One region of the Oceaniradius stylonematis genome, then DNA from elsewhere that is predicted to be linked to it. Evidence: riboswitches for the same ligand, from Rfam matches in the RefSeq annotation. Region 1 holds a riboswitch; each other region holds the start of a gene.
The links. Region 1 has a riboswitch for cobalamin ahead of ACOQOU_RS05810 (TonB-dependent receptor plug domain-containing protein). Riboswitches for the same ligand answer to the same signal wherever they lie in the genome.
Positions count from the first base shown of each region.

Region 2: linked by a shared signal. The riboswitch ahead of ACOQOU_RS07135 (DUF1636 family protein) and the one ahead of ACOQOU_RS05810 (TonB-dependent receptor plug domain-containing protein) in region 1 are both predicted to bind cobalamin.
Region 3: linked by a shared signal. The riboswitch ahead of cobU (bifunctional adenosylcobinamide kinase/adenosylcobinamide-phosphate guanylyltransferase) and the one ahead of ACOQOU_RS05810 (TonB-dependent receptor plug domain-containing protein) in region 1 are both predicted to bind cobalamin.

Region 1 covers NZ_OZ244994.1:1,169,942-1,174,500, forward strand. The annotation lists gene ACOQOU_RS05800 (FecCD family ABC transporter permease) at 1-77, opposite strand, end outside; gene ACOQOU_RS05805 (ABC transporter substrate-binding protein) at 70-918, opposite strand; gene ACOQOU_RS05810 (TonB-dependent receptor plug domain-containing protein) at 921-2,831, opposite strand; cobalamin riboswitch at 3,006-3,210, opposite strand; gene ACOQOU_RS05815 (antibiotic biosynthesis monooxygenase family protein) at 3,283-3,597, opposite strand; gene ACOQOU_RS05820 (TonB family protein) at 3,699-4,559, opposite strand, start outside.
Region 2 covers NZ_OZ244994.1:1,434,798-1,439,356, reverse strand. The annotation lists gene ACOQOU_RS07150 (FecCD family ABC transporter permease) at 1-166, opposite strand, end outside; gene ACOQOU_RS07145 (ABC transporter substrate-binding protein) at 170-1,117, opposite strand; gene ACOQOU_RS07140 (ABC transporter ATP-binding protein) at 1,135-1,956, opposite strand; gene ACOQOU_RS07135 (DUF1636 family protein) at 1,953-2,369, opposite strand; cobalamin riboswitch at 2,467-2,690, opposite strand; gene ACOQOU_RS07130 (fumarylacetoacetate hydrolase family protein) at 2,890-3,585, shown strand; gene maiA (maleylacetoacetate isomerase) at 3,590-4,237, shown strand; gene ACOQOU_RS07120 (AMP-dependent synthetase/ligase) at 4,304-4,559, opposite strand, start outside.
Region 3 covers NZ_OZ244994.1:800,324-804,882, forward strand. The annotation lists gene cobN (cobaltochelatase subunit CobN) at 1-947, opposite strand, end outside; gene cobW (cobalamin biosynthesis protein CobW) at 1,115-2,194, opposite strand; gene cobU (bifunctional adenosylcobinamide kinase/adenosylcobinamide-phosphate guanylyltransferase) at 2,198-2,731, opposite strand; cobalamin riboswitch at 2,854-3,094, opposite strand; gene ACOQOU_RS04055 (cobyric acid synthase) at 3,116-4,559, opposite strand, start outside.

The DNA.
Region 1 (4,559 bases):
AGCGACAGGCCGAACAGCAAAAGGACGACAAGCGCCAAAACGCCGATCAGGAGATGAAAGCGCGTCCTCTCACTCATCGGCCGCGGCAAGGTCGGCATGGGCAGCCAGGCGCCGTGCCGCTTCCAGTGTCAGGGGTGTGCCACAGAGCCAGTATGTGCTGTCCATGACGATGCCGCGCCCGGCGCCGGCAACGGCGCGATAGGCCGGGTGACGGAACGCTTCCTGTGCCCGCGCCGGCCGGCCGAAATCGCGCCCGCCGCCGGCGACCAGTTCGGGCTCGGCGTTGACGAGCATTTCCAGCGGCAGCTTCACCGTGCCCTCATAGCCCATCTCCCGGCCCAGATTTTTCAGCCCGGAGGCTTCGACAACGGCGTCGGCCAGCGTTCCGCCGCCGGACGTATAGCTGTTGGCAAAATAGAGCGCGAGCATCTGGTCGCTTGGCGGAGAGGCCCTTAGCGCAGCGAGATCCGCATCGAAACGCGCGACCAGCGCTCCGGCACGCGACGGATTGCCGAGCAGGTCCCCCATGCGGACGATGTTGGCACGAATGTCCGCAAGGGAGGCAACCGGCGCGAACTGCTCGACCCGGAAGCCGAGACGCTGAAGCAACGTCACTGTGGCACGTGTGGAGAACGTACCGGCGATGACGAGATCGGGCTTCATCAGGAAGATCTCCTCGGCCAGGCCGCGATTGAGCCGCAGCCCTTCAGCCTCGTTGGCCAGAACCGACATGGCGGGATCGGCGGCCAGCCATGACACCGAATGAAGCTGGCCCGGCCTGGCGACCAGCATGGCAAGCTGGTCGGTGCACACGTTCATCGACACGACACGCGCCGGCGGCTCTGCGGCCGGCACGGCCAATGCCCCACCGAGCCACACCATGGCGCCGAGCAACAGCGATCGCGACGCCCGCCACATGGTCAGAACCGCGCCTTGACGCCGGCAAAGGCGGCACGTCCCTGCGTGTTGTAGCCGAACACCTCCTCATAGCGCTCGTCCAACAGGTTCTCGACGCGGCCGTAAACCTCCACCGTCTCGTTGACCTTGAAGCTCCCGCCGATATTGACCAGCACATAGTCGGTCAGCGTCACGCGGGTCTGCGGCGTCGCATTGATGAATTCCAGATCGTCCATCGCCCCATTGTAGATGACTTCGCCGAAAAGCTGCGCCCGACCTTGATAAAACGTGTAGGCCGCCGAAAGCGATGCGCTGTGCATCGGCCGGCGCACCTCACGCATGCCGTTGGGGTCTGTGGCGTCGGTATAGGTGTACATCGCCGTCGTCGAAAAACCGTCGAACAGTTCGGCCGTCGCGGACAATTCGACGCCCTGCCTGTGCGATGTCCCGTTGAGGTTGCGCACCGTCTGCCCGAAGCCCTGGATCTCGTTTTCCAGATTTTGGTCGAACCATGTGACGTCGACGACGACCAGCCCGTCCCAGAGGCTTTGCTCGATGCCGACATCCCAGCCAAGGCTTTCCTCGGGCCGCAAATCGGGATTTCCCCGGAAGCTGCCCGGCACGAAGCCGAACTGCTCGAAGAAGGTCGGGTTCTTGACGCCGGTTCCGACCGAGGCGTGAAGGCGCGTGCCGGTGCCAGGCACGGCCCAGGCGCCGGCCACGCTGTAGGTCGTCGCATCCTTGAACGGGTCGTTCATGTCGTGGCGCACGGCGGCGTTCAGATAGAATTGGCCGGCGAACTCGCCGCGATATTCGGCGACGAAGGATTGCGTCACGCGCTCCTGCGTCGCGGTCTGCCAGAACCGCTCCTGCTCCCATTCATAAGCGCCGGTGACCGTATGGACGGCATCGAGCAGCGCAGGCGTTTCGAACATATAGCTCGACTGAACCTCCGCCTTCAGGCGATTGCCCTTGTTGGTCGAGGTAACGACACCGCCGCGTGCGCTGTCGCGCTCGTCGCCGCTCCCCGAAAACCGGGCGCCGTGCGTCCACGCACCATCGAGCGAGGTCCATGTGGCGCCGATCGCGCCGGAAAGCTCCTGCACATCCGACGTGTCGTCGCTGTCGATGACGAGCCCTTGCGTCGGCGTTGCGGGAAAGGCGAAATCCTGTCGGTCGGTCTCGACGAACCGGTCGACCATGCGGCCATTGGCGTCGATCACCAGATTGTCGTTGACGTCGAGCGTGAAGCGCCCGGTCAGTGTCAGGTTCTCGTCACCGTCCTTCTCGGTCCCGAAGTCCGAAAGGTTGAACCCGTCCGTGCGACGGAACCGCGCGGACACGGCCGCATCGAACCACTCCGTCCCGCCGCGCACGGCGACGCCGCCCAGAAACGTGCCATCGGTTCCGGTCTCGCTTTGAAGCAGCGCTTCGAACCCGTCGCGCGGCCCCCTTTTGGTGATGACGTTGATGACGCCGGCAAGCGCGTCCGATCCGTAAAGCGCGCTCTGCGGGCCGCGCAGCACCTCGATGCGGTCGACATCGCCGACCTGCAGGCCGCCAAAGTCGAACTCGCCCTGGCTGACCGACGACACTTCGACGCCGTCGATCAGAACCAGCACATGATTGCCCTCGGAGCCGCGCACGCGCACCTGGGTCGGCGCGCCGAACGAACCGGCACGCGAGACATGAAAGCCGGGCACCCGGCGCAGGGCGTCTGCGAGATAGCGTGTCTGGCTGCGCTCGAGCTCTTCCCCGGTAATCACCGTGAAGGCACGCCCGGACGCTTCCTGCTCGACCGGCGTCCGACCGGCGGTGATCAGAAGGGTCGGCAGGACCGTCGCGCCATCGTCAGTGCCCTCTTGGGCATGAACGGGCTGCGGCAGCGACAACGCCGCCCAGGCGGCTGTGGCAAGAAGAATGGTTCGGATCAAGGTAGTCCCCCAAATGTCCGTGTGGCCCGCACAAGGACCACGTGTTTGAACCCGGCGTTTGCCGGACCGGCCATTCTGATGGAGGAAAGCCACCCGACGGACGCTCCGCGCAAAGACGCATCTTTCGATGTCACCTCTGCGGAACAGACCGTGCCTTGCCACACCCCGTGGCCCGGCTGGGTGACCGTTCAAGGCAGGTTTCCTGGCTTCCGTTTCAGCGCCGCGCCTTGCCTTCCCATCCGTGCGGACAGTGGCGTGATCAGGCGGGCTCCACGGTTACAGTTGCGGGGGCAGCCATGGTCTTGGTCCCTTGCGGGTACGCCGCACCATGTTCCCTTTTAACGACCCGTCGGGTCGCACCTTGAAGCGGGCGAAACAAAACGTGGCGGGCGCCAAGAGTCAATCCTGAAACCGGAAAGACAGGCTTTGCCGCCTTGGCGCCTGCGCGGCTTCATTCCTCGAGTACGGCCTCAAAGCCCTCGAACTGCGGATGGCCCGCATACATGCCCTTGGTGTCGCCGGCATTGGCGTGGGCCTGGCGGAAATGGTCGGATCTGGTCCAGGCGACGAAATCGTCCCGGCTGCCCCAGATCGTGTGCGACGCATAGAGTGTGGTGCGGCTGTCTTGGTCGAAATCGCCCTTGAGCAGATGAAAGGTCTGAAATCCGGGCACCTGCTTGAGGCGCGAATCGCGGTTGCGCCAGACCTCCTCGAAAGCCGCCTCATGGCCTTCATTGATCTTGAAACGGTTCATCGCGACGAACATGGCTGGATCTCCTGTGGGGTTCTGGAATGGCGGCTTCCGGTTTGTGCAGATGCGTGCGCGACAGGCGTGTGAAGAACCGAACGCCGGCTGGCCCGGCCCGATCACCGGCGTATCTCGATCGGGATGACGAAGCGTCGCTGCGCGCCGGGCGGCGGCGCCGGAAACGGCGCGGCCCGTCGGATGTGATCGACGGCCGCGCGGTCGATGGCGGCCGAGCCGGAACTGGCGGCGACGGAGACGCCGGCAAGCCCGCCGCCGCCTCCGATCGAGAAGCTGACGCGCACCGTTCCGCTCCCGCCGGCGGCACGCTGCCGGGTGCGGCGTATCTTGGCGTACACCTTGCCGGGATAGTTCGAAGCCGCCGCATTGCCGGCCTCCCGCGCCGGCTGATTGCCCTGGCTTGTATTGGCGCTACGGCCCTGCGTCGGCCCGTCGGCGCGTCCGGCCCGCGCGTTGCGATCGGCCCGCCCCTGCTCTGTGCCGCGCGCCTGCTGGCGCGTCGCACGCTGCTGCTCGGCACGCCGTTGCCGCTCCGCCTGGCGCTGGCGTTCGGCGGCACGGGCGGCACGCCGCTGCTCCTCGGCCCGCGCGCGATCCACATCGATCTGCCGGAACGGACGGGCCAGCGGGACCGGCAGGACCGGTTCGTCCGGCCGCGCCTCGACCACATCGCTCGTCTCCACCGGTGCCACGGCGGCGATTTCGGGCGCTTGCGCCACCGGCAACGGTTCGGCCGAATCGCTGGGCGGCGAAACCGGCGCGACGACCGATCGGGTGCTCGCCGGCGCCGGTCCGGCGCTGGCATTGTCCGTGGGCGCAATGGCCTCGGTTTCCGCATCCACCGGGCTCAGCCGGTTGCCCGCCGCGACCAGTGATTCGAAGCCCGAGCCCAGCGCGGCGGCTTGGATGACCTCGCCGCCGGCCTCGATTTCCGGTTGCGTCGACGTATCGATGGATGCGCC
Region 2 (4,559 bases), 260 kb from region 1:
CGATCGGCGTCGGGCCGGCCTCGCCATAGGCCCCGGTGAGCGAGCGTGACAGCGCCTCAACAACGACACTGGCCGGAATCGGCGTGGAGCCGACCGCAATGGCGACCACGACCAGAGCTGCAAGCAGCCCCAGTGCCGGCAGGAGCCACGCCGTTGATTGCTGCATCGCCTAGGACGCGCCGCCCTGGATCGCCTTGGCGATCTTCCCGATCGCGTCGATGTTCGCCGGTCCCGGGGTGAGTTCCTCATAGCGCAGGGTCACGTAGCGCTCGTTCTTCACCGCATCGGTCTGCGACATGACGGGGTGCGCTTTCAGGAATGCCAGGAGGCCCTCGGCGCCATCGCCGCCCTGATAGTCGAGAAGGATGAGAAATTCGGGATTGGCGGCCGCAACGGCCTCCCAGGATGTGCGTCCCCAGCTTGTCTCCATGTCGCCGGTCACGTTGGTCCCTCCAGCCGCCTCGATCATGGCGGTGGTGATGGCGTATTTGCCTGCCGTGAAGGGCTGATCTTCGCCGGAATCATAAAGAAACACGCGCGTGGCTTCGCCTTCCGGCACCGATTGCCGGATGGCTTCGAGCTTGGATGTCCAGTCATCGACAAGGGCCCTTGCCTCGGCTTCCTTGCCGAACACTTTGCCAAGGCGCAGCGTGTCGTCAAACAGAAGGTCCATCGATGCCGCGGGCCGATCCTGGTCCAGGTGAATGCAGCTTTCCGTCAGAACCAGCGTCTTGATGCCCTGCGCTTCCAGTGTTTCCGGCGTCACTTCGCCGCCCGGGCGCATGCCATAATACCAGCCGGCGAAGAAGAGGTCGGGCTCGGCGGCGACAAGGTTCTCCATGGTCGGATATTTGGGTGCGAGTTCGGGAATGTCGCCCCGACGCTCGTCGAACTCGGCGCTTGTCTTGTACCAGCCCGAGATGCCGGTCACGCCGACCATGCGGTCCTGCAGGCCCAGTGCGAACGCCATGTCGGCCATGTTGATGTCGTGAACGACCATGCGCCCGGGCGCCGCCTCGAAGGTGACGAGCGTGCCGCAACTGTCAACGGTGACCGGGCACGCCATGGCGGGCGAGGCCAGCGCGGCCAACAGAAGGGTGGTGAGCAATCGTTTCATCGGAACGTCTCCATCTTTCAGCATGGCGTCGTGGAGTGTGTCGTCGGCATTGGAAGCCGGATATCCAGCGTCGGCAGATGGTAATCGTGTTCGGGGTGTTTGAGCCGGTGCATGTCGACCCCGAACACGTCGCGGACATTGGCGGTCGACAGCGTCTCGCCCGGAGGCCCGAAGGCGCGCAGGCGCCCATCGGCGAGGATTGCGACCTTGTCGGCAAAGGCATCGATCAGGGTGAGATCGTGAAGCGCGGCGACGATCGGAACGCCCATCGATGCGACGATGGCAAGCTGTTCGCCGCGAGCCAGGGGGTCGAGATGATTGGTCGGTTCGTCCAGGACCAGAAGCGACGGCTTTTGACACATGGCGCGCGCAATCCTGGCCCGCTGCCGCTCGCCGCCCGAAAGCTGGTCGAGCCGCCTTTCGGCAAGGTCGCCAAGCCCGACCGTTTCGCAGGCCCGGCGGGCCTCGTCCCGCCCTGTGCCGCCGGCGAACAGCCGCGCATGGGGCAACAGGCCGAGCGCGACATAGTCGGCAACGCTCAGCCGCCCGTCGGCTTCGTCGGACTGGCCGACATAGGCGATGCGCCGTGCCCGCTCGGCAAAGCTCATCGCCGATATGGACTTGCCATCGATCATGATCGTGCCCGTGCCGGGCGATGCAAGGCCGGCGATCATCCGGACGAGCGTGGTCTTGCCGGCGCCGTTCGGGCCAACCAGAGCGACGCACTCGCCGGCGCCGACGGAAAAGCTGATGGCTGAGACCAGCGCGTCGGCGGGGCTTCGTCCGCTCGGCCAGTAGCCGACATCGCGTAGGTCGAGAGCGGCGGTCTGGCGGGTCATTGGACCGATACGCCCGCTTCGGCCACCAGGAGCGCGGCGGGAATCCGTGCCAGCGTCTTGCCGGACAGGCCCGGCGGCCGCGATGTGGACGAGCACCAGCCATCGTCGAGCGATGCATACTGGCGGGCAAACGCGACCAGATCGTCAATGTTCGCGTCGGCGTCGATGTCGCCGAACAGATAGGTGGCCTTGTGCGAACCGAAATAGGCAACCGTGCAGGGCCGGTCGCAGCCGGCCATGCAGACCGTCCCCGAGATTGCGAAGTCCGCGCCGATGGCATCGCCGGCAAGGGTCATGGCCTTCCGAAGGCGCGCGATCAGCTCAATGCCGGGCCGGCACTGGTCGTCGGGCTCACCTCTCTTGTGACGGCACGAAACGCATACGGTTATCTTGTGGTTGGATCGATCGACCATCCGCTGCTCCGCGGGGCGGAGGGCAAAGACCGTGATGTGCGGCGCAAGGCGCCAGATCGTCTCATCATGTGTCTCTCCTCCGGACATCCCCGTCCGGTTCGAGTGAAATGATGATGGCAGGTCTCCTGACTTGCGGTTCCTCGCTTCCCCGCGCCTTCCCGGACGGACGATGCCGGCCAGTGGCATTGGTGGGGGTCGCTCTCCGCTCACAGTTGCGGGGGCAGTCACGGTTTTGGCGCCCTTGAGGCTCCTCCTCACCGTGTTCCCTTTTCATCCCGCGGACGCGCTCGGCCCGCAAGAACCATCGCGTCCACGCTAGTCCGGTTGCCGGCCGGCTTCAACTCCGAAATTGTCCGAACGCTCGATGTGCACATGCAGCGATACCGGCTGCCATGACCGTTATCGATGTTTGGGGCGACTTGCGCCTCGATGCTGCCCGCCATGGCGGGCGGGACCGGGCAATGATAAGCGTCTGCCAGGGCCACCCGGCCAAGACCATGTTCAATTGAAGGAAGCCTGCATGTCGTATGTCTTCGAACCGGCGCCGGTCCCGACAATCGCGGTGGCTGACAGCGACGACCTGGTCCCCGTGCGCCGCATCTTCTGCGTCGGCCGCAACTATGCCGCCCACGCGCGCGAAATGGGCCGTGATCCCGATCGCGAGCCGCCCTTCTTCTTCACCAAGCCGGCCGATGCGGTCGTCATGGACGGCGAGACGGTGGCCTATCCGCCGGAAACCGAAAACTTGCATCATGAAGCCGAACTGGTGATCGTCGTCGGCACCGGCGGGCGCGACATCGCCGAAGCCGACGCCCTGTCCCATGTCTGGGGCTATGCGGCGGGCAACGATCTGACCCGGCGCGATCTGCAGTCGGCGGCACGTGAACTGGGCCGCCCCTGGGACATGGCCAAAGGGTTCGACCGATCGGCGGTGATCGGGCCGGCGCATCCGGCATCCAGGGTCGGCCATCCGGACAAGGGCTTCATCCGGTTGACGGTCAATGGCGAGACCCGGCAGGATGCCGACCTGTCCGAAATGATCTGGTCGGTGCCGGAAGTCGTCTCGATCCTGTCGCACTCGATTGCCCTGCGGCCCGGAGACCTGATCATGACCGGCACGCCCGCCGGTGTCGGCCCTCTGGCCGCAGGCGATGTCTGCGTGGTCTCCATCGAGGGGCTCGGCGAAATCACGACCACGATCGGACCGCGCGGATAAGCCAATGACCCTCAAACTGCACAATTATTTTCGCTCATCCACATCGACCCGGCTGCGCGCGGCGCTCAATCTCAAGGGCGTGGACTATGACTATGTCTCCTACGCCCTGCGCGCCAAGGAGAACTATTCGCCGCGCTTTCTGGCCCTCAACCCGCAGGGCCTCGTGCCGGCGCTCGAACGCGACGACGGTACGGTGCTGACCCAGTCGCTGGCGATCATCGAATGGCTCGATGAAACGCATCCCGGGCCGGCGCTGCTGCCTCCCGATGCGGACGGGCGTGCGCGCGTGCGCGCGCTCTCCTACATGATCGCCTGCGAGGTGCATCCGCTCAACAATCTGCGTGTCCTCAACCATCTCGCCGACCGTTTCGGCGCCGATGAGGCCGGTCAGAAAGCCTGGTTCACCCATTGGGTGACGACCACGTTCGAACCGCTGGAGGCGATGCTCGCGGGCGATCCGGCGACCGGTCCGCTCTGCCATGGCGACACGCCGGGCATGGCGGACATCTGCCTTTACGCGCAGGTCTGGAACAACAGGCGTTTTGCGATCGACACCGCCCGGTGGCCGACGATCTCCGCGATCTTCGAGCGGCTTGACGCAATCGATGCTTTCCGCAAAGCCGCGCCGCCCAACCAGCCCGACGCCGCGTGACCGCGACCGACCCGGACCCGCCCGGGGGAATGCCATGAGCCGGCGCGCAATGCACGACGCTGGCGCTCAGTTCGCCGGCGCCTTGTCGTAGAGCGCCTCGATCTCGGTGCCGTAGAAATCGTAGATCTTGGCGCGGCGGACCTTCATGGTGGCCGTCACCTCGCCATCGTCATGGTCCAGTTCCTTGGGCAAAAGCCAGACCTTCTTGACCTGCTCGACGCGCGCCAGAAGCTGGTTCTGCTTGTCGACTTCGCGGTCGATCAGCGCCTTGACGTCGGCGTTTTCAGCCAGCGAACGGAACGTTGTGTAAGCGATGCCTTTC
Region 3 (4,559 bases), 370 kb from region 1:
TCCGGCGGGTCTGTCTCGAACAGCCGCGCGACCGTCGCCGCCGACACCTCGTCCTTGAGGCTGGACACGAAGATCGGCGTCACCGCCATGCCGCGTGCCGCAAGCGCCTCGGCCATCGCTTCGACCAGCGCCGTCTGGCCGGACTGGACCAGCGCCCGGTAGAAGATGATGGCGGCGCGGCCCTGCACGCTTTTTTGGGGAGGGTCGACGCGCGGCGTCGGGTCGGACATCGCTTCGAAGCCACCCCCCTCTGTCCCTTCGGGACATCTCCCCCACATGGGGGGAGGACGAGGACCTGCCTCGACTTCAGTGTTTTGCCCGACGATGCGTGAGCCGACCGACGATGAAGCGAACCCACTCTCCCCCCTTGTGGGGGAGATGTTGGCGAAGTCAACAGAGGGGGGTATGTCCAACACCCCTGCCTTCAATAGCGGCACGGCCTCGGTGGCGACCGCGCGCCCCGCGACCAGATCGTGGCACGCATCGAGAAACCCGCGCGCATTGGCCGGGCCGCCTTCGCGCAGCAGCGCCCAGAGCCGTGTCCGGTCCTGGGCACCCACCGTGCAATAGGGATCGAGCTGCGGGTCGGGGCGGTCGTCGCCAGGCAGCAGCGCCAGCGCGAAGCCGTGCCGGTCCGCCGCCGCACGCAGCGCTTCGACCGCATAGCCCCAATAGGATTGCCCGCCCAGAAGCCGCGCAACGACCAATCTGGCATGCCGGCCGGTGCGCTCGATCCACGTGTCGACGCTCATTGCATGGCGAAGCTGCATCAGATTGACGAGGCGCAGCGACGATGCGCCGCCGCGCGCGGCATGAGCCGCCGCAAGGCTCGCAAGCTCCGTGTCCGCCGCCGACAGGACGCAGATGTCGCCGGGCGTCTGGCCGAGATCGACCGCTTCGTCCTCGCCCTCGCCGACCGAACCCTTCTGTGCCAGCAGCAGATGCATTCAGCCATGCACCCCCGATAGCATCCACACCCCCCTTTGTCGGCCATGCCGACATCTCCCCCACAAGGGGGGAGAGTGGATGCCAAACCGAGCCACTTGCGCCTGCTCTCCCCCCTTGTGGGGGAGATGTCCCGGAGGGACAGAGGGCGGTGTGCCAAAAACCCTGGTCACTCGGCCGCCGCCACGGTTGGCAGCGTCGCCGCCGCAATCGCCGCTTCGATCGCGGATCGCTCCATGCCGTGCAGTCCGATGACGACCAGCCGCGTTGACGGCGTTTCGTCCGGCGCCCAGGGCCGGTCGAAATAGGTGTCGATGCGCCCGCCGACCGCTTGGATGACCAGCCGCATCGGTTTGCCCGGCACGGCGCAAAAGCCCTTTAGGCGCAAAATGTCATGATCGGCGATCACGCTTTTCAGCCCGCCGACGAACCCCTCCGGATTGCCCACCGCGCCGGTCTCGACGACGAAACTGTCGAAATCGTCGTGATCATGATCGTGCGCGTGACCGTCCGCATGGTGCATCTCATGATGCGATTTGCGCATGCCGATATGATCCTCGGCCGCCGCCCCAAGGCCGAGCAGCACCGCGACCGGCAGATCGCCGTGGCTCGCATGGATCACCTTGAGCGGCCGGTCGACCTGTCCGGCCACGTTTGAGCGCACCGCCTCGAGACGCGCTTCATCCACGAGGTCCGCCTTGTTGAGCACCACCATGTCGGCGGCGCGGATCTGGTCTTCGAACAGTTCCTCAAGCGGGCTTTCATGATCGAGGCTGTCATCGGCGGCGCGCTGCGCATCGAGGGCGTCATGGTCGCTCGCAAAGCGCCCTTCGGCGACGGCGGCCGCATCGATCACGGTCACCACGCCGTCGACGGTCACCTGCGTCTTGATGTCCGGCCAGTTGAAGGCCGCCACCAGCGGCTGCGGCAGCGCCAGCCCGGACGTCTCGATGACGATATGATCGGGCCGGTTCTCGCGTTCGAGCAGCGCGGTCATGGTCGGCACGAAATCGTCGGCCACCGTGCAGCAGATGCAGCCATTGGTGAGTTCGACAATGTCGTCCTCGGTGCAGGTTTCGATGCCGCAGCCTTTCAGCACGTCGCCATCGACGCCCAGATCGCCGAACTCGTTGATGATCAGCGCGATCCGCTTGCCGCCGGCATTCTGCAGCATGTTGCGGATCATCGTCGTCTTGCCGGCGCCCAGAAATCCGGTGATCACCGTGGCCGGTATCTTCGCGTTGAGCATGTCTCACCCCTTGAGTGTCAGCGGCAGCCCGGCTGCCAGAAAATGGACCGTGTCGGCATGGGCGGCGATCTCCTGGTTCAGCCGCCCGGCATGATCGCGGAAGTCGCGCGCCATCTTGTTGTCCGGCACGATGCCCAGGCCCACCTCGTTGGCAACCAGCACGACCGGACACGCGCACGCGCCAAGCGCGTCGAGCAGTGCAAACGACCGCGCGCGGATGTCGGCTTCGGCGAGCATCAGGTTCGTGACCCAGAGCGTCAGGCAATCGACCAGCACCGCCTGACCTGCAATCGCCTCCCGCAACAGCACGGATTCGAGCGCGTCATGCTCTTCGACAAGCCGCCATTCGGCGCCGCGCCGCGCCCGGTGATGGACGATCCGCTCGCGCATTTCCTCATCGAAAATCTGGGCCGTGGCGACATAGACGGGGTCAAGGCCCGAGCCGGCGACGAGGCGCTCGGCAAACCCCGACTTGCCCGAGCGCGCGCCGCCGAGCACCAGTGTCACACCGTCCCTGAGAGCCGGTTCGCCGGTCAAATGTCAGCCTCGCCCGTTGCGGGACCGGCGTTCGGGTGAACAGTGCCGTCGCGGTGGGCCGCAGGAGGATCGCATTGATCCGCATGGGGTCGCGCAGCGCCTGTCCGGGAACGCCCGCCCCGTGAGGTTTCGTTGCGATCGGCAGGTCTCCTGGCTCATGGCGACCGGGCAGTGCCCGGATCGGAGCGCCCCGCCTTCCCGGATTTCTCCAGTGGCCGCCGCACGAAGCGGCGATGGACGTCCGCGCCATTCTACAGTCGCGGGGTCGGCTGCGATGAGGGCGCCCTGTTTGGGTCCGCCCGCCGCATTCCCTTTTCATCCGCCGCACATATGCTTGGCGGAACCGGTCATCGGCACGACGTTAGGCGGCGCGGCAAATCAAAGTCAACGCAAATCGGAACGGCATCGCACCGGCCGTGCCGCCTCCAGCAACGCATCGGCGGCAACCACCGTTTCCAGTTCGTCGGCGATCGCATCCACGGCGGCCTCGATCCGCGCGCGATGGTCGACCGCCTCGGCTCCAATTCCGAAACCGGCCAGAAAGGCGCGCCGGAACCCGCCCGCGTCGAACAGGCCGTGCAGATAGGTGCCCATCACCCGGCCGTCGGCGGAGATCGCGCCATCGGGACGGCCGTCGATGATCGCGACCGGACGCGCGCAATCGGGACCGATGGTTTCGCCCAGATGGATTTCATAACCCGTCAGCGGCACATCGTGCACGACGGACCGGGCCGACGCGTTGCGGACGGTCTTGGCCGGATGCATCACCGTCTCGATGTCCAGAAGACCCAGACCCTCGGCCTCGCCCGGCGCGCCTTCGATGCCCTTCGGGTCGCGCACCACACGGCCCAGCATCTGATAGCCACCGCAGAGCCCCACCACATGGCCGCCACGCCGCGCATGGTCGACGATCTGCCGGCGCCAGCCATTCCGGTCGAGCGCCTTGAGATCGGAGACGGTGGACTTGCTTCCCGGAATGACGATCAGATGCGCATCGCCGGGAATCGGATCGCCCGGCGGCACCATGACGACATTGACGCCCTCTTCGGCGGCCAGCGGGTCGAGATCGTCGAAATTGGCGATCCGCCCAAGCAGCGGCACGGCGACCTTGACGGCGCCGGAACGGTTCGCGCCGCCGAACATTTCGACACCGACCGAATCCTCGGCCGGCAGACGCCTTGCATCGGCCAACCATGGCACGACCCCGAAAGAGGGCCAGCCGGTGAAATCGGTGATCGCCGCCAACCCGTCATCGAACAGCGACACGTCACCCCGGAATTTGTTGATCAGATAGCCGACGACCATCGCCCGGTCCTCGGGCGAAAGGATCGCGTGGGTCCCGGCCAGCGATGCGATCACCCCGCCCCGGTCGATGTCGCCGATCAGGACGACCGGAACGCCGGCGCGCGTCGCAAAGCCCATATTGGCGATGTCGCCGGCGCGCAGATTGATTTCGGCGGGCGAACCGGCGCCCTCGACCAGAACCAGATCGGCCTCGGCGGCGATGGTCCGGAAACTGTGCAGCACCGCATCGAGCAATTGCGGCTTCTTGCGCTTGTAGTCGGCGCCGCGCGCCGTGCCGGCCACCTTGCCATGCACGACGATCTGGCTGCCCGTGTCGCTCTGCGGCTTGAGCAGCACCGGGTTCATGTGCACCGAGGGTGGCACGCCGCAGGCCAGCGCCTGCAGCCATTGCGCGCGGCCGATCTCGCCGCCATCGTCGGCGACCGCCGCATTGTTGGACATGTTCTGCGGCTTGAACGGACGAACGGCCAGGCCGCGCCGGGCATAAAGGCGGCAGAGCCCGGCGACCAGCACCGACTTGCCG